Regions from separate parts of the Halomonas sp. TG39a genome, predicted to be linked through region 3. Evidence: predicted binding sites of a transcription regulator. Region 3 holds the regulator's gene; each other region holds the start of a gene.
What was found. The regulator FliA, encoded in region 3, starts transcription of late flagellar genes. The targets are predictions, from matches to a motif close to CTAAAGTTNNNNNNNNNNCNGCCGATA.
Positions count from the first base shown of each region.

Region 1: the regulator FliA is predicted to act here: its motif matches at 4,130-4,156, upstream of U738_RS11565 (flagellin N-terminal helical domain-containing protein).
Region 2: the regulator FliA is predicted to act here: its motif matches at 5,492-5,518, upstream of U738_RS02735 (MbtH family protein).

Region 1 covers NZ_JQLV01000001.1:2,582,682-2,593,172, reverse strand. The annotation lists gene U738_RS11580 (UDP-glucose dehydrogenase family protein) at 1-938, shown strand, start outside; gene fliD (flagellar filament capping protein FliD) at 1,185-2,534, shown strand; gene fliD (flagellar filament capping protein FliD) at 2,715-4,067, shown strand; gene U738_RS11565 (flagellin N-terminal helical domain-containing protein) at 4,227-5,114, shown strand; gene U738_RS11560 (flagellin N-terminal helical domain-containing protein) at 5,363-6,250, shown strand; gene U738_RS22960 (glycosyltransferase) at 6,522-8,825, shown strand; gene U738_RS11550 (hypothetical protein) at 8,849-10,129, shown strand; gene pseB (UDP-N-acetylglucosamine 4,6-dehydratase (inverting)) at 10,130-10,491, shown strand, end outside.
Region 2 covers NZ_JQLV01000001.1:604,326-614,816, reverse strand. The annotation lists gene U738_RS02755 (non-ribosomal peptide synthetase) at 1-2,710, opposite strand, end outside; gene U738_RS02750 (TauD/TfdA family dioxygenase) at 2,762-3,763, opposite strand; gene U738_RS02745 (4'-phosphopantetheinyl transferase family protein) at 3,795-4,475, opposite strand; gene U738_RS02740 (thioesterase II family protein) at 4,453-5,193, opposite strand; gene U738_RS02735 (MbtH family protein) at 5,183-5,428, opposite strand; gene U738_RS02730 (FecR/PupR family sigma factor regulator) at 5,683-5,901, opposite strand; gene U738_RS02725 (RNA polymerase factor sigma-70) at 6,169-6,684, opposite strand; gene U738_RS02720 (ABC transporter substrate-binding protein) at 7,021-7,968, shown strand; gene U738_RS02715 (TonB-dependent siderophore receptor) at 8,015-10,189, opposite strand.
Region 3 covers NZ_JQLV01000001.1:3,720,959-3,731,449, forward strand. The annotation lists gene flhF (flagellar biosynthesis protein FlhF) at 1-1,649, shown strand, start outside; gene U738_RS16760 (hypothetical protein) at 1,646-2,212, shown strand; gene U738_RS16765 (flagellar protein FlhE) at 2,238-2,666, shown strand; gene U738_RS16770 (RNA polymerase sigma factor FliA) at 2,693-3,394, shown strand; gene U738_RS16775 (motility protein A) at 3,435-4,256, shown strand; gene U738_RS16780 (OmpA/MotB family protein) at 4,262-4,936, shown strand; gene U738_RS16785 (sensor domain-containing diguanylate cyclase) at 4,960-6,966, shown strand; gene U738_RS16790 (hypothetical protein) at 6,986-7,558, opposite strand; gene U738_RS16795 (adenosylcobalamin-dependent ribonucleoside-diphosphate reductase) at 7,774-9,885, shown strand; gene U738_RS16800 (hypothetical protein) at 9,946-10,491, shown strand, end outside.

The sequences.
Region 1 (10,491 bases), 1.1 Mb from region 3:
TCCATGCGGTTATCAGCGATGTACTCGAACAGCGTGGTACATCACTCGCGTTTGACGTCTGTTCGAACCCTGAGTTTATGAAAGAAGGGGCTGCGATCGAAGACTTTACCCGCGGTGCGCGGATTATCGTCGGCACCGAAAGCGAGCGTGTGAAAGCGCATATGCAAGAGTGCTACGCCCCCTACAATCGCAACCACGAAAAACTGATGTTTATGAGCGTACGGGCCGCCGAACTGACCAAATACGCCGCCAATGCCATGCTCGCCACCAAAATCAGCTTTATGAACGAAATCTCTAATCTCGCCGAACGGCTTGAAGTGGATGTGGAAGACGTGCGGCGAGGAATCGGCAGTGACCCGCGCATTGGCTACCACTTTATTTACCCAGGCTGTGGCTACGGCGGCTCCTGCTTTCCCAAAGACGTTCAGGCACTAGAGCGCGCCGCGCGCCAGTTAGGTTATACCCCGGAACTGCTCAGTGCTGTTGAAGCGGTTAATTTACGCCAAAAGCAAACGCTGTTCACAAAACTGCAAGATAACTTAGGCAATCTAAGTGGCAAGACCATTGCCGTGTGGGGGCTAGCCTTTAAGCCCAACACCGACGATATGCGTGAAGCCCCAAGCCGCACATTGATGGAAGCGCTTTGGCAAGCGGGTGCTAAGGTGCAAGCCTTTGATCCCGAAGCCATGGCGGAATGCCGCCGTATCTATGGCGAACGGGATGACTTAATGCTCGCCGGTGATCGCATTCAGGCAGTCAAAGGCGCCGATGCGTTGGTTATCTGCACCGAGTGGAAAGAGTTTCGCAGCGTCGATTTCGCTTGGTTAGCCGACCAACTGGCGGAAAAAGTCGTTATCGATGGGCGTAATTTGTACACGCCAATGGCTGTTGAAGAGGCAGGTTTGCGTTACATAGGGGTGGGGAGAAAGAGCAACTAGAAAGACCCACTAAAAGATGAACTTATTATCGTCATTTTTCTGAGTAATGGGTGTATCTATTACGTTTAGTTACTTGAAGTAACGTCTTAATACGAAAAGATGAAGAAGAAAATTTAAGTTATTCTTCACCTAGCCGAGGTTTTAAGGTAATTGTATTAAAGAAAAGTGCTACGCATCGCTTAATGAAGGAACGCTAATTGAAAGCAGCAAGCGTAGCTAAATGTATTCAAAAAAGGCATTGGTCTTATGGCTGCTATTACATCACTAGGCATCGGTTCTGGCTTGGATCTGAATGGCTTGCTGGAGCAATTAAAAACGGCAGAACAAGCAAAGCTTGAGCCTATTGCGGCACAGCTCCAATCTGAAGATACGAAAATATCTGCCTATGGTAAGTTGCAAAGCGCGCTTGAGCAGTTTCAAAGCTCAGCCGAAGCACTCAATGATGGGGCGTCATTCGAGAGCTTAACAACCAATGTAGAAGGCAGTGCCGTTGGCGCTGTTAGCAGCAATGAGGCCCAGCCAGGTCAGTACGAAGTGCAGGTCGGCCAGTTAGCTACAGCCAGTAGCCTAGTAACAGAGCGTTTGGAAACAGCAGATGAAAGCATAGTGACTGGGGAGCAGTCATTAACCTTTACTCTTGCTGACGGAGCTATGGATCCCATTACCATTGCCGATGGCAGTTCCCTCGAAGATATGCGTGATGCTATCAATCAACAGAGTGATGGCCGCTTAAGCGCCTCTATTATCAACGACGGTGAAGGGTATCGTCTTGCAGTAAATTCAACGGAAACGGGTGCGGACGCGAGTATTGAAAGCACAAACTTTTCAGACATTCTTGCGGGCGATGTACAAACGACTGATGCCCAGGTAGTTCAAGCGGGGCAGGATGCAGAGTTTAACGTCAATGGAATCGATATTGTTAGCCCTACCAATCAAGTGGAAGGCGCTATTCAAGGCATTACCTTAAACCTTGCTGAGGCTGGTGCGACGAGCACTGTAAGCGTTGAGCAGGATGATGAGGCTATCCGCGAGCAGATCACGGCCTTTGTTGATGACTTCAACACGCTCAAGGACACCATTACCAGTTTGACAGCGTTTGACGAAGAGACTGGTCAGTCGGCGGGGTTGAACGCCGATGCCGCGACCCGCGCGGTTGAACGAGAGCTTCGTCAAACAATTAGCAGTGTTGTCGGCGGCGATGGCTTTAGCGTGTTGTCGGATATAGGTATTTCACTTCAAGTGGATGGCAAGCTGGAGATTGACGAAGATAAGTTAGATAGCATTGTTGCTAATCAGCCGGATCAGCTAGCCAATTTTTTTGCAGGCGATAGCGAAGAGGGTGGCATGGCAGGGCAAATAGCCTCATCGCTGGAAAGCTTGGTGGGAACAGGTGGCCGCCTTGAAAGTGCCGTTGATTCGTCTGAAAGGCGCTTTGCTTCGTTAGAAGACCGCTATGCGACAACGGAAAGCCGTATCGAGCAAACCGTTGAGCGTTATCGCACACAGTTTCAAGCGATGGACAGCATGGTAGCGCAAATGAACTCAACCAGTGCTTATCTGACCCAGCAGTTTGCAGTGCTTGATCAGCAAGGTTAAGTTAGGCTGATAAGCTAGCTAAATTAATAGTTTACAAGATGCCCGGCACAGTGTGTTGGGCATTTTTCTTTGCAATGCTTTAAAAACAGCTTAAAAAAGGCATTAACTCTAAAGTTTGCTCCTCCGCAGCCGATAGATTACCTAGACACCTTTCTCTACTTCTTATAAGGAATGAACCCCATGGCATCGATCACAGCACTCGGTGTAGGTTCTGGATTAGATCTTTCAGGTTTGGTGGATCAGCTAAAAGCGGCCGAACAGCAAAAGCTTGTGCCTATTCTAGAGCAGAAAAGTGCTCAGCAAACCAAAATTTCAGCTTATGGGCGCCTTGAATCAGCGATGGATCGCGTGCAAACCTCTATTGCTGCGTTGAACGATGCCGCTACATTTAAGCAGCAAAAAAGCACCGTGACGGGCGATGGCGTATTGGCGACCGCAGGCGAAACCGCTAATGCCGGGCGCTATGAAGTAACCGTTACCCAACTGGCTCGCGCAGGCAGCGCTGCTTCCAACAGCGTAGCGCTAGACCAAGAGGTAACAGCAGCCGATGCGACGCTAACGCTTAACTTTGGTGCTGGCGGAACACAAACAAGCTACGACGTTGCTATTTCAGCGGGCAGTACGCTGGCGGATGTTCGTGACCAGATCAATGCGGATAAAGAGGCTGGCGTAACCGCTTCTATCGTTAATGATGGCACTGGGTACCGCTTAGCGCTGAGCTCAAAAGAGACGGGCCAAGATGCTTCACTGGAGGGCTTCTCAGGCTTAGCGTCGCTGACCATGGATGCAGCCACCCAGCGTTCAGGTCAGGACGCTGAGCTGAATGTTAATGGCATTACTATCACCAGTAAAACCAACCGCGTTGAAGAGGCCATCCAAGGCGTAACGCTTGATCTCACAGAGGCCTCTGGAGACCCCGTTACGCTGGTGATTGAGCGTGATGATGCGTCGCTAAGAGAAGCCATTGACGAGTTCGTTAAAAACTATAACGAAATGAAATCCACCGTTGGCCGAATGACCGCATACAACGGCGAAGGCGAAACGTCTGGCGAGCTAGTGGGTGACCGCACCGTGCGCACCATTGAAGACCGCCTACGCCGGGATATTACTGACAACCTCGGCACCGGCGATATTTCACGCCTTTCACAACTGGGCATAGCCATTGATGAGAAGGGGCGATTAAAGGTCGACGAGGATAAGTTGGACGATGCAGTAGCCAACAACCCAGAGGGGCTATCTGCCTTCTTTGCGGGCGAAACCGAAGAAGGCGGCTTTGCTGGGCGCTTAAACGCCACGCTTGAAGGCATTACGGCAGAAAACGGCATCATTCAAAGCTCAGTGACTAGTGCTGAGCAGCGGGTTGACAGCCTGGACGAGCGTAAGCTTCGTATGGAGGCTAGTATCGAGCGCAGCACAGAGCGTTACCGTAAGCAGTTTGGGCAATTGGATGGTTTGATCGCCCAAATGAACTCTATGAGCAGCTACCTCTCCCAGCAGTTCAGTATGCTGGGCAACATGCAGAACAACAATTAAGAAAGTAGTTCAGAGTGCAGTTGAAATAGTTACAGTAAGTTACATAAAGAAGCGTAATTTTTCTAAAGAATTTGGCGGGCCTGCCGTTAATTAACATAACGGCGACGCAAGCGCCGCTAAGCAGGCCAATAGGCCAGTTAATCTTCGAGGAGCACTCACATGTCTGTAATCAACACTAACATTACTGCCCTGATCGGCCAGAATAACCTGTCCAACTCTCAGTCTATGCTTGCCAAAGCGCAAGAGCGTCTGTCCTCTGGCCTGCGCATCAACAGCGCTTCTGACGATGCTGCTGGTCAAGCCATCGCCAACAAGATGACAGCCCAGATCAAAGGCATGGATCAGGCTAGCCGTAATGCTAGCGACGGTATTTCCCTGGTACAGACCATGGAAGGCGGCCTTGACCAAATCAACGACAACCTGCAGCGTATTCGTGAGCTAGCGGTACAGGGTGCCAACGACACCAACGCCAAAGAAGACCGTGCTGCAATTACTACCGAGATCAACGAACGTTTAGCAGAGATTGAACGTGTATCGGGCAGCAACAACTTTAACGGCACTAATCTGCTAAACGTTGCAAGTGGCGCTGGCGCGACTCTTAATATTCAGGTTGGTTCCAACACTGAAGCTGAAGATGTTATTAGTGTTAATAGGCTTGATGCCACGGTTAGCGGACTTGGTTTAGAAGACACTGTATCTGGTGCTACAGCAGTGACCGCTGGCGAATTTACAGTTGCAGATGCTTCAGGTGCAGGTGCCACTCACGAAGAGTTCAAGACTTTAGTTGATGCGGTTGATAGAGCAACTGAGTCGCTGGATACCAGTCGTGCAACCTTGGGTGCTACTCTGAACCGTTTCGACTCGGTGATCGATAACCTGGCGACGACGTCTACCAACCTTTCTGAAGCTCGTTCACGTATCGAAGATGCCGACTACGCAGTAGAAGTGTCTAACATGACGCGTGCGAATATTCTCCAACAGGCGGGTACTTCTATGCTGGCACAGGCTAACCAGACGCCGCAGTCTGTATTGTCTCTACTGGGCTAATCCTTTAGCCAGTAATGTCAAAAGAAAGTAACGACGGGGCCAGTAGGCCCCGTTTTTATTTAAGGCAGATATCCAAAATTCGATGTTAATAAGCAGTTGTCGCATCAATCAGATGAGTTACAGTAGTTTACATAAAAAAGAACGGTTTTTTCTAAAGAAGTTGGTGGGGAGGCCGTTAATTATAATAACGGCAACGCAAGTGCCGCTAAGCAGGCCACAAGGCCAGTTAAATTTCGAGGAGCACTCACATGTCTGTAATCAACACCAACATTACGGCCCTGATTGGCCAGAACAACCTGTCTAACTCTCAGTCTATGCTGGCCAAAGCGCAAGAGCGTTTGTCTTCTGGCCTGCGCATTAACAGCGCCTCTGACGACGCTGCTGGCCAAGCCATCGCCAACAAAATGACTGCCCAAATCAAAGGTATGGATCAGGCTAGCCGTAATGCTAGCGACGGTATCTCTCTGGTACAGACCATGGAAGGCGGTCTTGATCAAATCAACGACAACCTGCAGCGTATTCGTGAGCTAGCGGTACAGGGCGCCAACGACACCAACGCTACAGAAGACCGTGATGCGATCGTTACCGAGATCAACGAGCGCCTAGCTGAAATTGATCGCGTAGCTGGCAGCAACAACTTTAACGGTACTAACCTGCTAAACGTAGCAAGTGGTGCCGGCGCTACCCTTAATATTCAGGTTGGCTCCAATACTGAAGCTGAGGACGTTATTAGCGTTTCTAGACTTGATGCCACAGTTGATGGCCTGGATCTAGATACCGCCAGCGGCGGTGTAATTGCTGATGCGGGTAACGGAATGGAGTTTACGCTCCAAAGTGGTGGTAGTGTTGCACATACTGACTTCAAGGCTTTAGTAGATGCAGTTGATACTGCCACTGAAGCGCTAGACACCAATCGTGCGACTCTTGGTGCTACGCTTAACCGTTTTGACTCAGTGATCGATAATCTGGCGACCACTTCTACCAACCTTTCTGAAGCCCGCTCGCGCATCGAAGATGCGGACTATGCGGTGGAAGTGTCTAACATGACACGCGCCAACATCCTTCAGCAGGCCGGTACCTCCATGCTGGCACAGGCTAATCAGACGCCACAGTCTGTATTGTCTCTGCTGGGCTAATACCTTAGTCGGTATGATGCAAGAGAAAGTATCGCGGGGCCAACAGGCCCCGTTTTTTTGCCTGTAGACTCAGTAATTACATTGTAGTTAAGTCATGAAAAAATAGAAATTGTTAGCCATCGATAATTAAGCCCCTTTTTCTTGCTTGCCCCACCTTTAAGTTAGTGCTGATCGAGAGAACACCTACCTAAATACTGGCGGATTCGCGCCTTTGCTCACTGCCCTAGCACAGTAAGCTAGGCACATTGCCATTTTTCCTGTGAGCCGCTTCATGGTTAAGCAAACTCAAGCATCCGCTACTCAAAAACGCAGGCCCCGCATACTTTGGGCCAATCCCTTTTGCTTGTTGGATACCTCCAGCGGCGCCAGCATGACCGTGCGTCAAATGTTGCTGCAACTGGTGTCTCGTGGTTATGACGTTCAAGTGCTGGGCGCGACCGTATTCGATAACCCAAAGGGAATGGGGCGGCTTAAAGAAAAATTCTCTGACCTGAGCGCTCATCTACACCAATTGATAGAAGCTGAAGATGGCGCGCTCACGCATAAGTTGGTGGTGAGTTATAGTCACAATCGAAATCATTTGACGACGCATGAAGAAGGGCTTTGGTATAGTCAGTACCTCTACATGCTGGATTCTTTTAAGCCGGATGTTGTGTGGTTCTACGGCGGCCAAACGCTTGACATGCTAATTGCCGATGAGGCACGAGATCGCGGTATACCTGTTGCTTTCTACCTAGCGAACGGCAACTATAAATCACCACGCTGGTGTCGTGATGTGGATCTGATTCTCACCGATAGCCAAGCTACGGCTGATATGTACCGCAAAAAGGTTGGTTATACCGCCAATCCGGTAGGCAAGTTTATCGCTCCAGAAAACTTCATTGCCGAACACCATGAACGTAAGCGACTATTGTTTGTTAACCCTAGTTGGCAAAAGGGCGCGAGCGTATTTGTGCAACTGGCCGAAAAGCTGGAGCGAGAAAGACCCGATATTGAGCTTGAAGTGGTAGAAGCCCGGGCTGACTGGCCCGCCGTGCTGCGTGAAACCACTCGTCGAATGGGGGAGCAGCGTATCGCGTTAAGTAATGTTGTAGTGACCCCCAACACCAGCGATATGCGCGGCCCTTACAGTCGAGCTCGTGTGGTTGTTGCGCCTAGCCTATGGTGGGAAAGCTCTGGGCGTATGCTGGCCGAGGCGATGCTCAACGGTATTCCAGCGCTAATCACCAACCGCGGTGGCATGCCCGAAATGATTGGCGATGCTGGCCTCTCTTATGATTTTCCGGATGAGTGCTATAAAGAGCCCTACCAACATCTGCTCAGCGATGACGAGCTTCAACCGTTAGTGGATGCAGTCATCAGTCTATTCGACGATGAAGATATGTATCAGGATTTGGTGGCGCGCGCTTGGCAAGTGGGGAAAGAGAAGCACCATCTCGACCGCGCCACGGAGCGGCTAATTACTGCTTTAACTCCGCTGGTAAACTTGCGCGCTGGAAATAAAGACTTTGCCATTATTCAGAAGAAACGCCATCGTCAGCGCTTAGCCTATCTGGCAACTAAACCTGAATTCAAGGTTGATAACTCACTTAAAGAGTTGGTTGGTGCTATCTCTGGAGCCAAGCAGGGCAACGAACCACAAGTTAACCGTTTGTGGCTTACCGATGATTTTACCTGGCAAATAAAAGGTAAAATCATGGTACTCGACAACCGCGCTAGCTTGATCAAAAGCGGCCTTGCTGACCAAATGGCGGCGACGGAAGCCTTTGGTATTGTCGCCTTTGACCCCGCCAGTGAAATAAAGGAGGCCAAGCAATACGAAGGTAGTGAGTATATACAGTTATTTCAGCACGCACTGCTAGGAGATGGAAAGCCGAAAACGCTGTACGCCTGTGTAGCCCCTGAAATGACCAGTATTCTTTCACCGCTACCGCTCGAAAAACTTCCCAAGCGGCACCATCTAGGCGCCAAGCCTTTGGCAGAGCTGCCCATTACTACCGTGGCGTTGGATAGTATCGACGGATTGGGCAATCTTGACTGGCTGATTCTCGATGAGCTAAGCGATACTATGCTTGTGCTCGAGCATGGCAAAAAAACGCTCGCCAATACACTGTTAATTCAGGCGCGTGTCGCGTTTCAACTGACTCATGAAAAACAGCCCAATTTGGCAGAGCTACAGCATTGGGCGAGTCGCAATGGCTTCCGCTTTTACCGCTTTCATAATATTAGCCACTACAGTCATTTGCCAGAAAAGCTAAGCGCCCAAACAGCCTGCGCCACAGAGCAAGAGAGCGGCGATGTGCTCTTTCTACCCAGTCACGAACGCATGGCTACCCTAAGCGAGAAAGAAAGGATGAAGCTCGCCTTTATTCTCAGTTCAGGCTTCGCAGCACATGATGTTGCTTTTGAGTTGATAGCCGATGTTAGCCAGGAAAAAGCGCTGGAATTTTTAGAGGCACAGGAGCTGCTTCCACCTGCGATTGAGAAAGATAATAATGAATTAAATTCAAAATTCGCTGCAAATGAAACCGCCTTCTTGGGGCAAGATGATAATCTTTTTGCATTGCTTGATTGAAGCTTTTAAGGGAACAAATTTCTATGTTTGCTTATGAAAAATTTGATGTTTATGACGAAATTGTTTCCAGCCTACCGGATGGCCACTCATTAACTTATTCTCCACTTATAAGGGAAAGTTTTCAGTTTTGCCTTCAAGAGATAAGCCGAAAAAATATGGCCATCACGAAAGGAAGGCTAACGCTGGTTGGCGTAGGGTCTAGTAGCTACCCAGAGAAAAGAAAAATAAAGATAGTTGGTTATTTTTTTGATGAGGATTTTTTGAAACATATAATTGAAGGGTTTGAGGAAAAGGGAGTTGAGGCAAAAAAACTAGAGCTTCTGTCGCCGCAGTTTAAAAGGGAGTTGAGTAATAAGCAAAAAGAGGAAGTAGATTTTTTTGATTCCAAGTTGAAAGAGAATTTTGGTGTTAGTATTCGAGCTAATATGGAAGAAAGGTTTTATCTTTTAAACGGAATGGTGGCTAAATACTATCAGTTGCTGAAGAATTCAGAAGTTGATGCTCTTGTTGTTAGAGTTTATTATGGTTTGTATTATTTTCCTATTATTCTTGCTTGTAAGATGTTGGGTATTACTGTTATCGACGTTCAGCATGGGATTAATGGTTTCAAACATCCATGTTACTCAAAGTTTAAGAGAAATGAAGTTTGCAGTCCGTTACTGCCAGATGTGTTCTGGACGTGGAGCGGCATGGCAACCAAGATGCTGTTGAATGATAGTGCTTTGGCTGACTCTTGCTTAATCGTTGAAGGTGGTAACCCGGTCTTTAAAGAGGCTGAGGAAGCTGATGCATCTGGCACAGCGCTAGTGTCAGAGAAGGGGAATCGAATTCTCTATACGCATCAGCCTCAGTCAAAAGGTATTCCTGTGCCGGTTGATGAGATAAAAAAAGTTTATCGCATTAAAGGCCAGAAGGTCGTTATCAGGCCGCATCCACTGCATTTGGATGAGGCTAAAAAAGTGCTGGCGCTGTTAAAGAAAGCGGGAGTGAAGTGCGGCCTTGAAGACTCCACCAAAATTTCAATCAATGAGTCACTCGCCAAGGCGAGCGTCCATATCACATATTCATCGACCTGCGCTCTGGATGCGTTGAATTTCGGTATTCCTTCGGTTTATTGCTCTGATTATATTGGTGACGTTGAGGCAGAATTCGCTACAGGTCTTCTTTTTAAAATAAAAGAAGTTGAAAAGGAAAATATTTTGAGAATGCCTGAAAAGGCTATAGATTACAGTTTGGGTTCTAAAGATAAAGTCGCTTATGCTGTCTCTAAACTGCTATCCCAATCCAAGCGAGTGGAGTCTTAAGTGTTTAATGATCAGACAGTACTCATCACTGGTGGCACTGGCTCCTTCGGTCATACGTTTATACCTATGCTTCTGGCACGCTATAATCCCAAGAAAATTATAATTTTCTCCCGTGATGAGATGAAACAATGGGAGATGGCAAAGAAATTTGAAGGTGACTCTCGGGTACGTTTTTTCATTGGCGATGTGCGTGACCGTGATCGCCTTTATCGTGCACTGGATGGCGTGGATTATGTTGTTCATGCAGCGGCTACAAAGATTGTTCCCACGGCTGAGTACAACCCATTCGAGTGCATAAAAACAAATGTTATTGGAGCGATGAACCTTGTAGATGCTTGTATTGATAAAGGCGTAAAAAAACT
Region 2 (10,491 bases), 3.1 Mb from region 3:
TCTGACGCTGCTGCCAAACCGCATAATCTGCGAACTGTACTGGCAGTGGTGCAAGCTTGACTTCTTGCTGTGTGCACGCACCCTCATAAAGTGCGCATAGATCATCGATGAGCACCTGCACTGACCATCCATCGCCAGCAATGTGGTGCTGCACGACAGCTAACACATGGTGCTCCGTGGACAAGCGGTAGAGTGCGATGGTTAAGGGAGGTGCCTGATCCAGGGCAAAAGCCTTCCGGGCCAGTTTGGTGAGTGCGTCATGCAGTGCCTGCTCCCGTTCATCCACGGTATCACCGGGCATCTCGTCACAGATCAACTCAGGATGCCAATCCTGCGCTAGCCGCTGAACAGGTTCTCCCGCCTCACTCAAGGGGTAGTAAGTACGCAAAATGTCATGGCGTTGCACGAGATCCTCCAGCGCTGCATTGAGCGATGATGGATCCAACACCCCCTTGAGATGCAGTGCCCCTGCCATATTGTAACCAGCGCTCTGGGGATCAAGTTGCCACGTCAGCCATAGGCTGCGCTGTCCTTCCGACAGCGGTATGTCGCCTTGGCGCTGATCATCTTCAAGACGGGGGATGGCCATCCCTCGTTGATCCGATGATGCCGCCAAACGTGCTTCGATAGCTTTAGCCATGGCAGACAAGCGCGGTTGCTCGAACAGCGAGTGCAGAGATAGCTCGACGCCCCAGTAATCACTGATGGTGGCGGCTAGCCGCACCGCCGCCAGAGAATTACCACCGCTGGCGAAGAAATGAGCATCGCTGCCTAGCGGCTTACTTTGCGACTGGGTGTCGTCATCCCCCAGCACCTGGTGCCAGAGCTTCGCCAACGCCTGCTCCGTTTCGCTCCCAGCTTCCGCAGGCGATGGCGATGACTTTCCTCCGCCCTCAGCGTCACCATCACTGACAAAACGCCCAAAGGCGTGAATGGCGTAGGCATCCAGGCTACCCGCCTCCCAGCCTTGGCGGCAGGTGCTGCGCTGCAATTTACCGCTGGAGGTTTTGGGAAGACCGCCTGGGTTAAGCAGTAGCACTACCGAAAGCGGCTCGTGGCAAGCGGATCCCACCGTCTCGCTTAGTGCTTCGACCAGCTTCTCGGCGGGCACTAGCTTCTGTATGCCGCGGGAGACCTCTGCCGCGACGCCAATCCCCTCGGCGCCTTCAGGGGTGGTCACTGCAAAGGCTGCCACGCGCCCTTTGCGCACTGCTTCCACTTCCGCCTCGATAGCGCTCTCGATATCCTGAGGGTAGACGTTATGGCCGCGCAGAATGATCAGGTCCTTAATACGCCCGGCGATATACAGCTGCCCTTCGTGCAGAAAGCCTAGATCGCCAGTGCGCAGCCATCGATCATCGCGGGCGTCGTGGTTCTGTGCATCAGCATCATCGGTGCGCTGCCAACTGACCCCATCGCGGGTGACAAAGGCTTGCGCTGTTGCTTCTGGGTTCTGCCAATACCCGTGCGCCACGCTGGGCCCATTGACCCAGATCTCGCCGACGTCACCACTGGGCAGCGAGTGAAGCCCCTCAGGGTCGACAATATCGATAGCGTGACCGGGTTCCGGTGTACCGCAGCCCACCAGGGTGTTGCCTTCAACCGCTGAAACAGCCTTTCCCTCGGCCAGCGATTGTTGAGAAAAAGCAGTACCCACCACGCCCGTACCGCGCGAATTACAGCTAACCAATAGCGTTGCTTCGGCCAAGCCATAACAGGGTGCTGCGGTATCAGCGGCAAAGCCCGCTGGGCGGAAGCGTTCGATAAAGCCCGTGAGGGTATCGTGGCGTACCGGCTCGGCGCCTGAGAACGCGACCCGCCAGCTAGATAAGTCGAGCGCCTCAAGCTGCTCGTCACGGATACGCTCAAGACACAGTCGATAGGCGAAATCGGGGCCACCACTAATGGTGCCCCGGTGGCGGGAGATCGCTTCCAGCCAGCGTACCGGCCGCTGTAAAAAGAAAGTGGGGCTCATCAATACCGCAGGGATACCGCGATAGATGGGCTGCAGCAGGCCACCGATCAGCCCCATGTCGTGGTAAAGCGGCAGCCAACTGACGAAAACATCGTCGGCACCAATCGAGAAGCCCGTCTCAATAGCACGCTCGTTCGCCATCAGGTTCCCATGGCTAACCATCACCCCTTTGGGAGTGGCCGTGGAACCTGAGGTGTACTGTAAAAAGGCGAGATCACCACGCTTTGGGCGATGCTCAATCCAGTGTTCAGCGCGGCTCTCATCTACGGCATCCACGGGGATCAGTTCGGCGCTGCCGAAGCCTTCGCTTGCAGATGCGACCACATCGATAATCGTTGTAGAGGTGAGCACACAGGCGGCCTGGGAGTCGGCGGCAATGGCGAGCAGACGTGCCAGATGTTGCTGCTTGGCCGACTCTGGAGGGAAGACCGGCACGGCAATCACCCCGGCATATAGGCAGGCGAAGAACGCCACCACATAGTGTTCATCGTTATCCAGCAGGATCAAGGCACGCTCACCAGCCGGGAACCGCTGCTGGAGCTCGCTGGCCAGGGCGCGGGAACGCCGCTCCAGGGTGGCGTAGTCAAGGGTGGTCTCACCTTGTGCGTTCACTACAATCAGCGCCCTGTCGCTGGGCCTTTCCCGGGCCAGGCGACTTAAATGCTCAACGAAGCTGTGGTTAACAACGTTATGGGACGGGTGGCTGTTCATCGTCTGGGCGTGCCTTATATTCATATGCGTACCTGCTGGAACTCCTGGCCGTGGCGTGGGATTGAGCCGTTGTATTCAGTCTTTGGAGAGGTTGCCGTGACCTTCCGCCATGGCGACGACGACTTTGCGCGGCCCTTTGAACGGCGTGCGTGCATGGGCGACCAGCATGTTGTCGAGCATTAGCACATCGCCTGCCTGCCAGGGGAACATCACCGTTTCGTCGGCCAGTACGCCGCGGATCTCATCGAAGATGGCATCGTCGATGGGGCTACCATCGGCAAAGAAGACGTTGCGCGGCATGTCTTCGGGGTCAAGCAGCTCTTCCAGCGACTCTCGTACTTCTGGCTGCAGGTTGGAGACATGGAAAAGATGGCCTTGGTTGAACCACACCTGCTCACCGGTGACAGGGTGAGTCTCTATGCTTTGGCACAGTTGGGTGGTACGCAGGTCGCCATCGGGCTTCCACTCACAGCGAATACCCGCGCGCTGGCAGAATGCCTCCACTTCAGCGCGGTCTTCGGTGTTAAACACCTTTTGCCAAGGCATATCGAAATCACCGTAGTTGCGTACGTAGAGAATGCCTGGAGCAAAGCGCTCACGAATCTCTACTGGCATACGGCGGTAAATAGCGCGGCTATCGGCTATCGGCGTCTCTCCCCCTTCGGGGGAAGCGGTGACACAGTGGAACCAGATTTTCATCGGCCACTCGCGGGTGTAGGCCTGCTCATTGTGGAGGGGAATATGTTGATGGGCGGGGTATTCGGTGGAGGTATAAATGCCTGACGAAACCGCTGAGCGTGGCGTAGAAGCGAACTCATAGCTCAGCAGAGGATGACCAAAGGCGGCAGCAAACTGCTGAAAATCGTCCACGGAGGGAACATCGAAGCCTCTTAGCAACACCCCGCCGACTCTGGCCACCAACGTCTCAATATCAGCACGCAAATCGCCAAAGGCTTCCAGCAGCGGCTGCCCTGGATAGGTGGGGGAAATCATAATGGGCAGCTCCGAATCAGCAGGCCCCTGACGTTTGGATATGGTGTTGGTTTGTTGCGTTGGTGTTGCGCTTTGGCTGTCCATTATTGATCTCCTAAAAAGTCGTTGAGTAGCGTTAACTCTGGGCATAGCTCTTTGCATAGCCCAGGGCAGCGGCATAGCCACTCGGCGCTGGCAGCGGCCATGCCTGCAGAGGTGATGACACGGGAAGCGAGTGCTTAAGGCAGTAACTAGCAGGCGGCACTGCCGCTGGGCTAACCGAGAGCGCTTGCAGATGGTCCGCGATTCCTAAACCCAAGGTCTTGAGTACCGCTTCTTTAACCACCCAGCGCTCCATGAAGGGCAGCGTGGCACCGCGAATGTGGTCGCGCTGCTCGCTCGGCGATAGCACCAGCCCGTGCAGCGGCGCCAGTTCGGCCTCGGATCGACGACGCTCAATATCGACCCCCACCGAGCCGCCGGGAGCGAGCGCGATTAGGGCGACATGGCCAGAGTGGGAAACATTGAAAGCAGGCCCATCAGCGTTTTCCAACTCGGGTTTGCCGTAAGCGTTCTGAGTGAACACCAGCTTTTCTGGCGCTATACCGGTGTGCGCGGATAGCAGTCGCCGCAGGGCAGCGCGTGTCGCCACAGCGCGTACGACATCGGCGTGATGGCGAAGCCGCTGGGCGCGCTGCCACCCGGCTCGGCTCAGCAGCCGGCCATCGTCGTCGGCTACCGGGGCATTCAGGTCGAGCGCTAAGCGCCATACCTCAAGCCCCTCTGGCACCCCTTCAGCTAACCGCAGGCGCTGCATGAGGCACCTCCTCGAGCCGTCGGGCCAGTGCCCGCCTTAGGGTATCCAGCACTTGCGGTTGCTGCTGGCGAATAAAGAAGTGCCCTCCTTTGAACCAGTCTAAAGAGAACGCCCCGCCGGCTTCCCGCTGCCACGCTTCCAGACGCTCTTGCTCAATATCGTCTTCACGCCCGGCGAGTACCTGCAGTGGGTAAGCAAGCGGCGACCCGCCGCGATAGCGAAAACTGCGGCAGAGGCGATAGTCCGCCATCAAGATATCGAGGGTAAGGCGCAGCAGCTCAGGGCTTTCGAAGACCTCCTCTGGGGTGCCGCCCTGTTGGCGCAGATCTGCGATTAAGGCCTTATCGTTATCAAGCCCCGCCAAGCGCTCTGAGTCACGCATTGAGGGCGCCGCGCTGCCTGAGGCGAATAGCATCCGTGGCTGAGGGCGCCCCACATCGCGTAAGCGTACCGCCATGCCATAGGCCAGCAGCGCCCCCATGCTGTGGCCAAACAGGGCAAAATCACCGCGCATCCGCGTTGCCTGCTCTTCGCACAGCCGCACCACCTGGGTCTCGAAGTCATCGATAAGTGGCTCACCCAGGCGTTCGCCACGCCCAGGCAATTCGACGGGATATACCTCGACCCAGGCGGGCAACTTGCGCTTCCAGCGTAGATACATGGTGGCACTGGCCCCGGCGCAGGGCAGGCAGAGCAGCCTTAAACGCTTAACCTGCATTCACCTGCTCCGCCTCACTTTTGGCCTGCGCATCCATCCACTGGCGTAGCGACAGCGGCCGCATATCAGTCCAGGTCTTTTCGACGTAGTCGAGGCAGGTTGGCTTATCGCCGAGCACACCGGTATCGGTCCAGCCAGCGGGAATCGCTTTCCATTCTGGCCAGAGGGAGTACTGCTCTTCGTGGTTGACTAATACGCGGAAGACACCATCTTCACGATCAAAACAACTTGTCATGGAATTAACCTCATCGTTGCCAAAGGAATGAGAAATAAAACGCAATTGCTTCTCATTACTTAGTGACGAGTGAGGAACCAGAAAATTTAATGCTGGAAAGGAAGAAAGTAGAAAAAATAGGGGGAGGGGTCGCTAGGGCGTCGGCATAGCATGACTCTTGCCAGGCTAAAAATTGCTCCAGCGGGAGGCAGCGTTAGCTAGCGACCATTGAGTTAGCCTGAAAATCGAAGGAGGAGAGTAAAAAAAGTGGCTTATCAGCTGCGCTCATCACCGCTTGGGATCAGCCCTGTTAGCATCCAGAGCTGTTCTGCTTCATGAAAGACTCGGCGGTGCTGAGAAGAAGCCGCTAACCACGCATGCAGCGCCTCGCGATCAGCGTCGCTCAACGTCTCTTCATGCTCGCGCATCAGCCAGTCTAGCGCCGTTTGCCAAACGGCATCGTCGCCGCTGTCGTTATCCATCGTTACTGTCAAACCTCGCTACTGCTGCCTGCTGAACACCTGTCTCGGGAAGCGTGTAATATTATCAACGCTATTTGCTGACAGTGTAACAAAGCGACAACAAAGAAGGGACGGAACGTGGGCTTACCGATCTGGCAACGTCTGACCTAGGGTGCCTCTGATTAACGTAATGAGCGAAGGCTAGACAAGGCAAAAATCAACGAAAAAGCGGAGTTTACGAGCTGTAAATGAGCATTTTGAGGCGATTTTTAACGCCGTATAGGCAAGCGCAATAGTTAATCAGAGGTTCCCTTGTAGCGACTGGCGGCAATGAGTCATTGCATCGCGAATCATAAAATTAACTAACGTGGTGGAAATACCTAACAAGTGGGCCACTTCCCGCTGCGTATGACTTCCCGAACGATAGAGCTCAAAGGCGCGCCGCGTACGCTCGGGCAGCTCGTCCAACGCGTCCACCACCTGTGCCAAGGCCTGGCGGTCAATGGCGATCACCTCTGGGGAGTGTGACGCGTAAGAGGTGGTATCCCCTTCCTCTTCTTTTGCAAACAACGTTGACTCAAACACGGAACGACGGCAACGGTCAATGGCGAGATTGCGCACCACCCGTGACACGTAGGATATGGGCTGCTTTACCTCAAAAAGCGTGGTTGCCTCTGAAATTTTTAGATAGGCGTCTTGCACGACATCATCGGCTTGATCAGCATTGCCCAAGACTCTTGCGGCGACACAACAGAGCCGGGGCCGCTGATTAACGAAGATGTCTTCTAACTCAGCGCTCCAGGTCTGGGTATCCACAGCACGGCCTCCTGCCTTGATTAACACTACGGAATAAATGGCAATAATTATTATTTGCGTTATAGCCTGGTAAGTCAACGGGTGAGAGCTAACTCACTTTTTATAACGATATGCCTGCTGGTAAAGCGCCGGTGTGAGGCATTTATACCCCTGGCGCCTGCGCAGCGTTGACTTCGCGGCAAAGATACTCATAATGCAAACAAAAACAATTATCACTTAACCACGTGCTAAAATAGCCTTCCGTACGGAAGATGTCGACGCGTTGGGCTGACTGTGTAGATATGGACACTTAAACATTCGCCATGACGCTTTTATCCACAAAACACAGGCATGATCGTGGAATATCAACAGGGTACTTTCTGTCACTACGTACGCCGTAAAACCACTGCATTATCGGGTACTCTGCTAATCAGTTTATTGATGAGCACCGTGTCAATGGCGGGAAATGGAAGTATTGAAGCGCCCGTAGCGACGTTTGATTTCGCCATTGCCGAGACCCTCAACGCGATTGGTCATCCCCCGAGGTTTTTAGCGGGTCTAAAGGGATACGAAACCTACTCACGTCAAGATGGCGCTATCCCTAATACGACTAACCTTGGTTACCGTTTTCTGCCAAACTATGAACTACTGGCAAGCCACCCTCCGCAGCATATTCTGATTTCACCACCCGCCCATACCAGCTTATTGCCAAGGCTCAGTGAAATTGCCGATGTTAAGGAGTATCCGCTTTACAACTTTTCCGAAATTAATAGCGGACAGAGCCATTGGGAAGCAGTGGAGGCGTTGACGCGTCAGCTTGGAACCCTCGTCAATGACTCCGCTGCATCAGAGCAGTACATTGAGCAAACCAACCGCTACTTTGACGATTTAAAAAGCCAGCTTGATAGCATCGATGAAGCAGTTTTAATGGTACGTCTAGTGGATGAGCGCCATGCCCGCGTTTATGGCAAAGGAAGCGTGGAAGGTATGGTATTAAATCGCCTTGGCCTCCAGAACGCTTGGCAGGACGACTTAGGTCAGTGGGGGATGACGACCATTAGCGCGACACCTCTATTTAGCATCGACGCTAAAATGATATTCCTTGAAAGCCCCTACGACCCTCCGGGTGGGCAGCGTCAACTACTCGCTGATGGCCAGTGGCGGCATTTACCAACCGTGAAAGAAGGCAACTATCTCATTATTCCTACTAACTACTGGTCTTGGGGAGGCCTACCTGCGGCACTGCATTTTGCCGACAGTCTTGCCAGCCATCTTCTTGAAAGCGCCGCACCGCCATTAAGATAGGCGATGCGGCGCGAGCGATTAAAACACCCAATTCAGTGCCTATGCGCTACCACTTGTAGGACACAGTACCCAGCACAGTGCGTTCGGCCCCCCAATAGCAACGCCCTCCGTTGTTACAGCGAGCCACATACTCACGATCAAAGAGGTTATTGGCGTTAAGATTGGCACTCCAGTTATTGCCAAAATCATAACCGATGGCCGCATCAACGAGTGTCTCACTACCTACCTCTAGAGTGCCATAATCTAGGCTCTCCGGCGGGTAGGCGTAGGACTTGCCCAAGTAACGGACACCGAGACCCGTTTGCAGGCCGTTCAAAGCCCCCTGCCGGAAAGTATAATTGGCCCAAACAGAGGCCTGATGACGCGGAATCCCTGTAATTTGCTCATCTTCTAAACGCGAACCGGCATCTTCGACAATCCTGGCATCGATATAACTATAGGCAGCAGTCAGGCTCAGGCTTTCGCTAATACCGCTCTTAACCTCTACTTCTAAACCCTGGGATTGTGTCTCACCAATCTGGCGATAGTCACCGGAGCTGCCGTCGTAGCTAACATCATCTTGCTTAGTGATGTCATAAGCAGAAACCGTTACCTGGGTATTCCAACCCTCCGGCTCGTATTTCACCCCTAGCTCTACTTGGTCGCCGGTAATAGGTTTGAAGTTGTCTTCAGTGTTAAGTTGAACCGGCACGAAAGTGGTAGAGTAACTCACGTAAGGAGAGATGCCGTTGTCAAACTGATACATCAACCCGGTTTGCCAGCTGAATGCTTCGTCGGAGCGCTGAGTATCTTCATTAGCTGCAGTATAATCATCGTATTCACTATCCGCCCAGTCGTAACGACCTCCCACCAATGCAATCAACCCGCCGACTTTGCCCTGCCATTGAGCATAAGTTCCGGCCAAATTTTGCTTTAGATCGCCATCACTAGAGAGACTGGAGGTTTGCGGCTCGCTGCTATACTGAGGGTCAAAAATATCAATAAGATAGAATTCACCACTGGCAATGTCACTAGCATACTGGCTCTGTACGAATGACGTCCTATCGAAGCTGGCGCCGAACAACATAGTGTTTTCGAGCGCTCCGGTGGTCACATTGCCGACCACTTGGTTATCAATGGAGTAGATTCTAGACTCGTTGGCGCGATCAAGATTATAGGCGCCAATGTTAGAACCGTAACCTGCATCAACGAACTGCAACCAGGTTTCCTGCCGATCTACCAGAGATCGCGTATACCGCCCGTTTTGGCGAAACGTCCAATCATTATCAAAGCGGTGCTCGTATTCGTAACCTAATGTCCAAAATTCCCGCTCAAAGCCATCCCAGTCAGGGTGCCCTAGGTTGGTGTCGGTGCTCAATTTACCGCCTGGATTGTCGAGCAGAGTACCCGACGCCGGTAGCCCTAATTGAATCTCGGTGCTGTCTTTTTGATATTGTCCCAGCAATGTCAGGGTATCCCTATCGCTCAGATCGATGGCCAGCGAAGGGGCAAAGTAGATCCGGTCGTCCTCCATGCTATTGATTTGCGTATCAGCCTCGCGAATCAGGGACACCATTCGACCACGGACGCTGCCATCTTCATTCAGAGCGCCCGACACATCAGAGGAGAACTGCCGTCGGTCATGGGTTCCATAGCTAAGATTGACCTCTCCCTGTCGTTCATAAGTTGGGCGTTTACTGACCAGGTTTACTAACCCACCGGGCACGTTTTCGCCGTACAGAATTGAAGTCGGCCCCTTGAGTACTTCTACTCTCTCTAGACCATAAGGCTCGGCCGAAGTGGCATAGGCATTGGACTGCACGCGCAAACCATCGCGGTAGGTACCGTAACCATAATCCCTTTGGTTCATGCCGCGAATGTAGAAAATATCGCCTGCCAGAGCATCACCGCCAGGGTAGTTAGCACTGTTAACACCTGGCACATAATCTAAAATGTTACCTAGTGTTTGTGCTCCCTGATCCTCAATCTGATTCCTCGTTACCACCGAAATGGCGCGTGGTGTTTCAGACAGTGGGGTATCAGTTTTAGTTGCCGTTAGACTGCGATCTGCCTGATAACCCACATCTGGCCCCTGTGCCCCCACTCGCTCTGCTGTTACCGTCAGACTCTCCAATTCGGAGACCGATTCTTCTTCCTGAGCTGCTGAATAAACTGGCACCGCAACCAATGTGACGACCAACAACCCGCTTTGACAATACAGCGCGTATTTTCCCTTGAGCATACAACCGTTCCCCTTTTAAAAGGCTGATAAATTTTCAATAAAATAAATTATTATGATTATCATTTGCATTTTATGGTAAAAACTTTCCTCACCTCAAGTTCTCTTTGCCATTTCCCGTTCTCAAACCATAAGCAAATTCTCTTTTTTCAGAACGCTTACTTATTCCCGCTCTTTCACCTGAAGAGCAGTTTTGAACAGCGCGCCGCACAGAACATTCGAACTAGAACCTCGCTATGCAGAATGCCATCAGGGATACAGGGGTCGTTTAAAGCCAGCAGACTTAGTTTCTGCCCTGCTAAAAG
Region 3 (10,491 bases):
TGGGGCCGACCGGGGTAGGGAAAACCACCACCACCGCCAAGCTGGCGGCACGTTTTGTGATGCGTCACGGTACGCGCCCGGTGGCGCTGGTGACCACCGACAGCTTCCGGATTGGTGCCCACGAGCAGCTGCGCATCTATGCGCGCTTGCTGGATACGCCGATGTACGCGCTGGATGCCGAGCAGCCCATCGACGATTTGCTGGGCCGCTTGCAGGGCAAGCAGTGGGTGATTATCGACACCGTGGGCATGAGTCAGCGTGACCAGCGGGTGATTGAACAGATCGCCCACCTCCAGGGCGGACGCTCGCGAGTGCGCTTGGTATTGCTGCTGAATGCTGCCAGCCAGCCAGAAACCCTCGAAGAAGTCGTGCTGCGCTATCGCCAAGCCGCGCGAGCGGCGGGCGCAGAGCTCGATGACTGTATTATTACCAAGCAGGATGAAGCGGGGCGGCTGGCGCCAGTGCTAGATATTATTATGCGTCACGGGATGCGTGTGCTGTTTGGTTCCAATGGCCAGCAGGTGCCCGAAGATATGGCCATTGCCACTCCCGACGCTTTAGTCGATCAGGCGCTAAGCACGGCAACGCCGCAGCGTGAACGGGCCCACAGTGCTGAAGCCCCGATGGCAATGCCGCGCTGGTCCCGGGATGTACTGGGCCAAGGGCGTCGCTTGTCATCACTACTGGCGAGGCTGCGCCAACGCGTCACCGGTTTTGCAGAACTAGAAGAGACCTGGAACCTAGCCTCGCTGCCGAGCCGTGTGCAGGAACAGCGTTTGGACGCACTGCTCGCCGGCTATCCCGCGGCGGAAACCACCTTAGGGATGGCGTGGTCGGCGCGGCGCAATGAGCGCGGCTGCGACTGGGCAATGCCGGACATAGGGCTGGACACAGATGGCGCCTGGCTGGCGCTACCCTGGCTGCAGCATCGCCACGTCGCGGGATGGCAGCCGCGCTTAGCCGCGCTGTCAGAGTCAACCGGCGTCGCGGTACACCTACTGCCGCGCTTTCCCGAACCGGAGGCGCTCGTCTGGCTGGAAGCCGAGCATTTGACCTGGGTCAGCCAAGTAGCCCCCAGTCATAGGGTACTCTTTCACCATGAGCGCCAGACCCTCCGTCAGTTGTTTGATGACAGTGTGCTAACGCATCATGTAGGCGTGCGTTTTCGTGGCCAATCGGTGCAACTTTGGACGGTCTACGCCGAGGTTGAGGACGCCAGTGGCACTGCGCTGCTCGCCTGGTACGGGGAAGTGCGCGACCCGGAAAGTGCCAAAGTGGTAGCGCGCCGCTACTGGCTAACCCCTGCACGGCTGGGGGCTGAGGTGCTCTCGCTACTGTTAACACAGCTGCAAAGTGAAGGCTTGGCCGCCTTGACGCGGCGCGCGTGGCAGCAGTTAAAAGAGGCCGATAGCGGTGATCTCAATGCCGAAGTACGGCTGTTAATGGCCAGCGGTGTGGCGTCGGTCGCTGGGCATCTCGATGTTGCCGATGATGAGGAGGCGCAGACGCTGCGCGGCGATCTGCTCAACCTACTAGGCGCCAGCCGTCGCCGCCGCGATACCGGTATGCTTGATGCGCTGGTCTACGCCTTTATGGCGCGGGATGCGATTCGTCAAATGGGCAGTGTGAGTCGAGAGGGTGTGGCGTGAGCGAACAAGATCAAGCCTCGGGACTGCGCAAGTGGGCAAACCTGCAGCGCCAACAGCAGCAGGCTGAGGGGGCGGTTGATGTTGCGGCGGCAGAACCTGTGGCCGAACACGTTTCACCCCTATCAACGCCGACGCGAGCGGCGCTGGAAGAGCCCAGGACGGTGGCGCCGCCCAGGCCCAAAATTCCGCTTATAGTAGTTGGGCTGCCCGGTCGCGGCGTAGTTCAGGTGAGTAAGGTCAAAGCACGTCTGGGGCAGTGGTCAACGCTAGGTCGAAACTGGGCCGGTGAGCCTGATGACTGGGATATTCGCATCGTCATGGCGGAAACGTCTGAGCTTGCGCAACTGAGCGACCAATACAGCCGCTGGGCGCTGTGGATTAGTAGCGATGCCGATGCGTTTGCGACCATGTTCCGTACGTTGCGCCAGTTGCATGAGGGTGGTGGGCCGCGTCGTTTGCTGGCACTCCATGAGCCGCACTTGCCGCGCCAGGGGCTACTCGATAACTTGCGTGAGGCTGCTGATTACTACTTAAATATGGAGTTACTGGTACTTGCACGATGAGCGCACTCTGCCAAGGAGACCAAGCATGCTAAGCTGGCCGTTAACAGGGCGGCTGCCGTTGATCGCGGCGCTGCTGACAGGGTGTCTATGGGCAGGTTTAACGGGGAGCGCCCAGGCAGCGCCCGGTAGCTGGAGCACTCAGATACCGGGACTGATGGTGGCGATGAGTGATCGGGCAAGCAGTAGTCAGGCGGCCACCCCACCCGACGTCGCCAGCCTGCAGTCAGGCCAGCTTGGGCGTATACAGTGGCAGTTTCACTACCCCCCCAGTGCGCACTTAAACGCTTGGCTGTGCCATCCTGAGCAGTGCGTTGCGTTAACGGGTATGCGGGGTTCTACTACCGCGCTAGCGGGACGAGACGCCGATGCGCCGTTGCATTTTCGCTTCGCCTTACGTCCAGGTCAGCGGCCTGTTCGGGTGCAGGGATTGCAAATGATTGTGAATTATCAGTGAAGGCTGGATAGCCGCGAGGCGAGAATATGTACACAGCACAGGGCAGAATTAAACAAAATGAGCTGTTGACTCAATACATGCCATTAGTGCGACGTCAGGCCTTGACGCTACAGGTTCGATTGCCAGCGAGTATTGAGCTCGACGACCTTATTCAAGCCGGGATGGTGGGGCTGCTGGAAGCGCTGGGGCGCTTCGACGCTACCCAGGGAGCCACCTTCGCGACCTTTGCCAGTCAACGTATTCGCGGTGCGATGATGGACGAGTTGCGCACCCGCGACTGGCTGCCGCGCAGCGTACGCCGCTCAGCGCGGGCGGTTGACCGCGCCGTTCGCCAATTAGAGCAGCAGCTCGGGCGAGCGCCGGAAGAGCACGAAATTGCTCACCACCTAGAGATGCCGCTGAGCGACTATCAGCAGCTCCTTAACGACACCAACAGCGGCCAGCTATTGCCGTTTGAAGAGCTAGTCGCCGATGGCGGCGAGCCTATCAGTCATGAACTGGGCAATTCACCGTTCGAGCAGTTGCTGGATGGACAGCAGCGGCAAACGCTGATTGATGCGATTGAAGCGCTGCCAGAGCGTGAAAAGTTGCTTATGGCGCTGTACTACCAAGAAGAACTCAACCTCAAGGAAGTAGGGGCTGTGTTGGGCGTAACGGAGTCACGCGTTTCTCAACTACACAGCCAGGCCGTAAGTCGTTTACGCGCTCGCTTACACGACTCGGCATAACACCTCTTTTTACTCACTTGTGACCGGCAAGGAGCCGTGGATGAATCCTTCGACGCTGATAGGCATATTTGCCAGCATACTGCTGTTGGTGAGCGTGCTGTTTTTAACCGCAGAGTCCCCTGAAAGCTTTATCAATTTTCCGGGTCTGGCCATCGTGGTGACCGGTACCCTGGCGGCGACCTTTATCAGCTATCCGCTGAAAGAGGTGCTGCGTGTCGTACGGCTGGTGGGCTTGGTATTTCGGCGCGAAAATACCTATATGCGTGACGATATCCGCGAATTGGTCGATATGTCACGGCTGTGGTTTAAAGGCGATGTGCGCGCGGTCGAGCGCGAGTTGGAGCATACCCGCAATCCGTTTCTGCGCACCGGGATCCAACTGGTGATCGCCAACACCAAAGAGGACGAAATTTTTGACATGTTGCGCTGGCGCATCGCCCGCCTTAAAGCGCGTGAGCATGCCGAGGCACAAATATTTCGCACCATGGCCACCTATGCGCCTGCGTTTGGCATGATCGGTACCCTGGTAGGGCTGGTCAATATGCTGGAAGTCATGGATGCAGGCGACTTGCAGGTGATTGGGCCGCGCATGGCGGTGGCCCTGCTGACTACCTTCTATGGCATTTTACTCGCCAACTTAGTGTTTAAACCGATTGCGGTGAAGTTAGAGCGCCGCACCGAAGAGCGACTGATTACCATGAACATGGTGCTGGAAGGTATTTCGCTGATTACCAAGCGTCGCCTGCCGTCGTTTATCGAAGAGACACTCAACTCCTTTGTGGCTAACTACCACGATGAAATTCGTGATAACAGCGTCAAACCCAGGCCTGACTCGTCGGTGAGTTCGGCGGCCAAGGGGTAGGCCCGATGCTAGACCGCGATACACGCCACGCGCTGGAAATGACGCCGTCGCCAGGCGATGGTGAAGAGGGCTGGTTAACCAGCTATCTGGATGTATTGACGCTGCTGATCACGCTCTTTGTACTGCTGCTTTCACTGACGCCGCCGGGCGGCGGTGAAGCGGCTGATACTGCTTTCATGCGTTCGGCCAGCGCGGTATCATCATTGCCGCTGGCGTCTCTAGCCACCGGGATTCAGCCCCGCCACGCTGGGGTGCAGCCGCAGTTTGACGGGCTTGATATTCCTGGAGTCAGCGTTTCGCAAGGCCGCGAAGGGGTGACGCTGCGGATTGATACCAGCCTGCTATTCCCCAGCGGCCAAGCGGTACTAACCCCCCAAGGGCGAGGCGTGGTTGAAAGCCTTATCGGTGTGCTGACGAATTTTGATGGCCAGATATCGGTGGAGGGGCATACCGACAGCGTGCCGATTTCAACGGCTCGCTTCCCCTCGAACTGGGAGCTTTCATCAGCGCGGGCAATCGCCGTGGTGAGGCACTTAGAGCGCCAAGGGTTCAATATTTCACGTATGCGGGCCGTCGGATATGCCGATACCCAACCCATGGAACCGAACGCAACCGCGGATGGGCGAGCTGCCAACCGGCGCGTAGAGCTGCTGCTAAGACAGCAGGTCGAGGGTGAATAGATTGCGAGGCCACGTTTGTGTCCATGTACCACCCGCGATTGCAGTCGTTTGGTGCCCTGCTGGTATTAGATGCTGATTGTCGACGCATCCAAGCCAGTAGCACTAACTTAACCCGCTTAACCGGTGTTGAGCGCCCTGAAAATGGGCAGCTCACCCTTGGCTGTGTGTTGGGGAAACGGCTAAGCCAGCGGGTGCGTCGCGAAATGCACGGGCAGCAGCGGCTTTCCGGCCCGCTAGTGTTTATTCGTTCCAAGCATAGCAACGTGCGTTTTCAGCTCCATGCTTACCGGGTAGGCGAGCAGGTTATCGTCGAGATTGAACCACTAAATCCCCAGGGTAAGCGCCGCTTGCTCTGCACCGTCAATGAGCGGCTGATGCGCTTAGCGGAAGCCACCCATCAGGAAGAGCTGCTCGACTCCTTGGTTAACGCGATTCAACAGCTTACCGGCCATGATCGCGTGACGGTGTGCCATTTTGATAGCGATTGGCATGGTTTGATGGTTGCCGAAGCGCTAGGAAAACAGCTGCCCTCGCTGTTGGGGCAGCGCTTTCCCGCCAGCGACTTCCCAGCTGCCTTGCGCAAAAGTTACCAACACTACCCTGTACGGTTAATTGAAGACGTCGATGCGCCGCCTGAAACGCTGACGCCCGCCTACTCGGGAGCAAGCCTTAGTGGCAGCTTTTTACGCGCGCCTGCCCCGGAACGGCAGCGCTATTTAAACCGGCTGGGGGTACGCGGCTCACTCAGTTTGGCAATGCAGGGTGATACCGGCTTATGGGGGCTAGTGTTTTGCCACTCGGCCGCGCCGCACTCGGTTGAGCCGTCGGCACGTGATGCCGTTCGTACCTTGGTGCAGATGGCCACCCAGCGCTTACTGCTGCTCCGGGCGCGACAAGAAGCCCGCTACCTGCAGCGGGTTCAGGATAGCTTGGCACTGAGTACCCGAGCGCGTAGCGAGCCACAAAGCCCCCAGCAGCTACTCCAGGAGCAGGCGGCTACCTGGATGAAGCTGTTTCGCGCCCATGGTGTAGTGCTATGGGTGAATGGCGGCGCTTATCAAGCAGGCATGACGCCGACCCCAGAAGCCATTAGCCAGTTTGTGCTACGTCTGGAAAGAGCCCACGTGCATAGCGGGCCTTGGTGCACGCGCGAAATCGCCAAAGAGACGTTAACCGCTTCGCTGGCCATGCCCGAGCAGTGCGGAGCCTTGGCGGTGCCGCTGCCAATGAGCTCAACTCAGCGCGCCTGGCTGATATTTTTTCGCCCCGAGCAGGTGGAAACGCTGTATTGGGCGATGCAGCCTGCAACCCATCCTCAACCGGTGGCGCTCGTGACCCCGTCGGTTGCTTGGCATGAGGAAGTGGTGGGTAAGAGCGAAGCCTGGCAGCGGGTAGAGCGCTTAGCGGCGGTCGACCTGGGTGAAGACCTGACGCTGGCCATTTCAGCCTATGAAATTAGCTCGCTGAATATGCACCTGGAGCACGAGCGTAAAGCTCTTGCCGAGGCCAACCAGCGGTTGGAGCAATTAGCCCATTTTGATCCCCTCACCAAGGTGTGGAACCGGTACCGCATTGAAGAGGCGATCAATGCCGAGCTAGTGGCCGCCAAGCGCTACGCGGCCGCCTTCGCCCTCTTGTTGTTTGATGTGGATAACTTTAAGCAGATCAACGATGCCCACGGCCATAGCGTGGGTGACGATGTGCTGGTGGCCCTTGCACGCTTAGTTGAAAACGCGCTGCGTGGCTGCGACCACCTGGGCCGCTGGGGCGGTGAAGAGTTTATTGTGTTGGCGACCCACTCGGATATTGACGCCGCTATTGGCCTGGCCGAACGACTGCGCTCGCTGGTCGCAGAGCTGCGTATAGAAGGGCTTGAACAAAGGATTACGGTGAGTATTGGGGTTGCCGTTTGGCAGACGGGGGACAGCTGCAAAACCATTATCTCACGGGCCGACGACGCTATGTATCGCGCTAAGCATGGCGGACGCAACCGCGTCGAAATGGCGCTAGAGCCCGTGATGTCAATTTAATAATTCATACTTTATTGAATTATTGAGTGGCCGCCCCGTGGCTTTCACACTGCGTCATCATTCGGTTAATCGCGGCGTCAGCGCCTTGCAGGCTAAAGGTCATATACCAAGGCTCGCGCTCTTCCTGGTCAAAGCCGAGAAACAGTTGTTCGCCCTGGCGCATATCGGCCATCAGGGATTCCAAGTCGCTTAAATAAAAGTGGGCATAAAACCCGTCATCGCCGCGCTCGGTGATAAATTCGGCCATGGTGTCGATGACGGGCTGCTCATCGACGCGTAGTCGAGTAGGCACCAGATTAACCGCCCGGCTCTCCCCCTGCTGCTGCTCAAGGGTGACGCGCATCTCCAGCCAGGGTAAATCGCATACTCCCGGCGTGGCGTTCAGGCTCAGCGTCGCGTCTGAGTAGCTGTGGGCTTCCACCGCCCGGTAGTGGCGCTCGTTTCCCAGTGAGAGCGTCATGGAGTGCCAATGATCATGGGTACTGACGTCGTCGGTATTAAATGTGGCTGCGTTAGCCATGGGCGTTGCGATCAGCAATGAGACGGCCATTGCTGTCGTTATTAAGGTAGTTGCCGTCATGATCTGAGCCATCTAACCAAAATCCTTAGACTATTAACCGAAAAACCAGTCTATAGCGTGTAGGTGAGGGACAAAAGTGTAAGGTGCTGATTTTTCTATATATGGTAGAAAAATTTAAAAAAAGTGCCTCATATGGTGTTAAGTCGTGTCTATACTTCACCTCGATACCATCTATAATCGTCCCATTTGAGCGCTATATTCACCCCGCTGTGAAGGAGTTTTGCGACATGAGCACCGCTGCTAAGGCTATCAAGACCTCTAATGACGTCCCGATGCAGGCCCCCTCGCGGGAGATCTGGGATGCCAAATACCGTCTTAAGGATCGTCATAGCCAGCCCGTCGATCAGGACGTCGGGGCGACGTTTGAACGGGTTGCACGTGCTCTTGCTGCGGTGGAAGGTGATAAAGCCGAAGAGTGGCTGCCGAAATTTCGTTGGGCGCTGGAAAATGGCGCCATTCCTGCCGGGCGTATTCTTTCCAACGCAGGCGCTGAGGCCTACAAGCCGGCGGTGAGCCTGATAAACTGCACCGTTTCGCGCACCATTCGTGATTCCATGCGCGATATTCTCGACTCGGTGGTCGATGCGGGCATGACGCTGAAATCCGGGGCCGGTATCGGCTACGACTTCTCGACGCTGCGCCATAAGGGTGCCTTTGTGTTTGGCGCTGGCGCGGGCACTAACGGCCCGCTGGCGTTTATGGATATCTACGACAAGATGTGTTTCACCGTCGCCTCTGCCGGTGGCCGCCGTGGCGCCCAGATGGGCACCTTTGATGTGGGCCACCCGGACGTGCGCGAGTTTATCCAGGCTAAGCGTGAAGCCGGTCGCCTGCGGCAGTTTAACCTTAGCCTGCTGATCACTGACGAGTTTATGGAAGCGGTCAAAAACAATACCGACTGGCCGCTGGCCTTTCCGCTACATCCTGGTGAGAAAGAGGACGTTAAAGCGCAAGACCTGATCTACCGCGACTGGCCGGTGGTTGAAGAGGGCTACACGGTAGATGCCGAAGGCCGCGTTGCCTGCCGCATTGTTGAAGTGATCAAAGCGCGGGAGTTGTGGGACACCATCATGTCCTCTACCTACGACTACGCCGAACCCGGCTTTATCCTGATCGACCAAGTGAACCGCATGAACAACAACTGGTTCTGTGAGGATATCCGCGCTACCAACCCCTGTGGCGAGCAGCCGTTGCCACCTGAGGGTGCCTGCTTACTGGGTTCAGTGAACCTGACCAAGTTTGTGATTGACCCCTTTGGCGCCGAGCCGCGCTTTGATTGGGAACGCTATCGCAAAGTGGTGGCGATCTTCACCCGTATGCTTGACAACGTGGTGGAAATTGCTGGTCTACCGCTGCCTCAGCAGCAGCGTGAGATTGAAGCCAAGCGTCGCCACGGCATGGGTTTTCTAGGCTTAGGGTCGACGCTTACTATGTTAAAGATTCCCTACGGCTCTAAGCAGTCACTGGTATTCACCGATGAAGTCAGCCGTCATTTAGCCATTGAGGGCTGGAAACAGGCGCTGGAGCTTTCTCAAGAGAAGGGCATGGCGCCGGTGCTCGAACAGGAGCACACCATTACCCCCAAAATGCTGCGTGAGCGGCCACAGTTGGCTAAAGATGGCTACGAAGTGGGTGATCAAGTGCCAGGGCGCATTCTGCACGCCCGTTACAGCCAATATATGGCCCAAGTGGCCGAGCATGAGCCGGAGTTGGTGGCGCAACTGGCCGAGCACGGCGCGCGCTTTACCCACCACAGCTCGATTGCGCCGACCGGCACCATCAGCCTGTCGATGGGTAACAATGCCTCCAACGGCATTGAGCCGTCGTTCTCGCACCGCTACTTCCGCAATATTATTCAGTCGGGTAAAAAGACCAAAGAGCAGGTCGAGGTGGTGTCGTTTGAGCTGGCCGCCTACCGTCACTTTATCGCCGCAGACGCAGTAGAAAGCGACTTACCTGACTATTTTGTCACTGCTGACGCGATCTCGCCTGAGCAGCACGTCGCTGTTCAGGCCGCTGCCCAGCACTGGGTGGATTCGGCGATCTCGAAAACGGTCAATGTGCCGACAGACTTTGCCTTTGAGCAGTTCCAGGGGCTCTATTTACAGGCCTATGAAAGCCGCTTGAAAGGCTGCACAACCTTCCGCTTTAATCCTGAGGCCTTCCAGGGTGTGCTGGTGCGTGAAGATGACCTTAAAAACACCACCTACGTGTTTGAGCTGGAAAACGGTGAAACGCTAGAGCTAAATGGCAACGAGACGGTGATTTATGACGGTGAAGAGCATAACGCTGCCAACTTGTTTGATGGCTTAAAAGAGGGCACCTACGGCAAATGGTGATGCCGCGCTAAGCGGCTCTATTCACTAACGCACACCTTTGCTAAACGGAGATATATCCCAATGGCTGTTGAAATTACCTCGAAAATTGTTGGTTACCGTATCAAGCAGCAGGAACAGGCCGCGCCCGCTCCTGAACTCCTGGATGAAGATCCGCTAACGGTGCGTATTCCTTCCCGTCCGGAAGGCACCTTAGAGGCAGTGTCGGAAAAGATTTCATACGTAGGCGCGGAGGGGCGCAAGAAAGTCTATCTGCTAGTATCGTTTATGCCGGTGGAAGGTGTGATTGGTGGCAAGCGCGTGGTGATTGAGCGGCCAGTAGAGTTCTTTTTCCCCTCAGGGCAGCTCTCCAGCGAGCACCAGTGGATCACCGCGACCATGCGAAGCCTGTCGCTGGCGGCGCGCGGTGGTTACGTTACCCAGGCGGTGGCGGATCTACGCAAAGTAGCCTGGGACAAAGGTTTGGTGCGCTGTGGCATGAATCGCTGGAACAAGCCGATGTTCCACGATTCGGAAGTGGCGGCGATTGCCTGGTCGATTCAGCAGATTCTCTACCGCCGCGGCTTTCTGGATAGGGACGGTAACCAAGTGCCGGTTGAACAGCTAGTG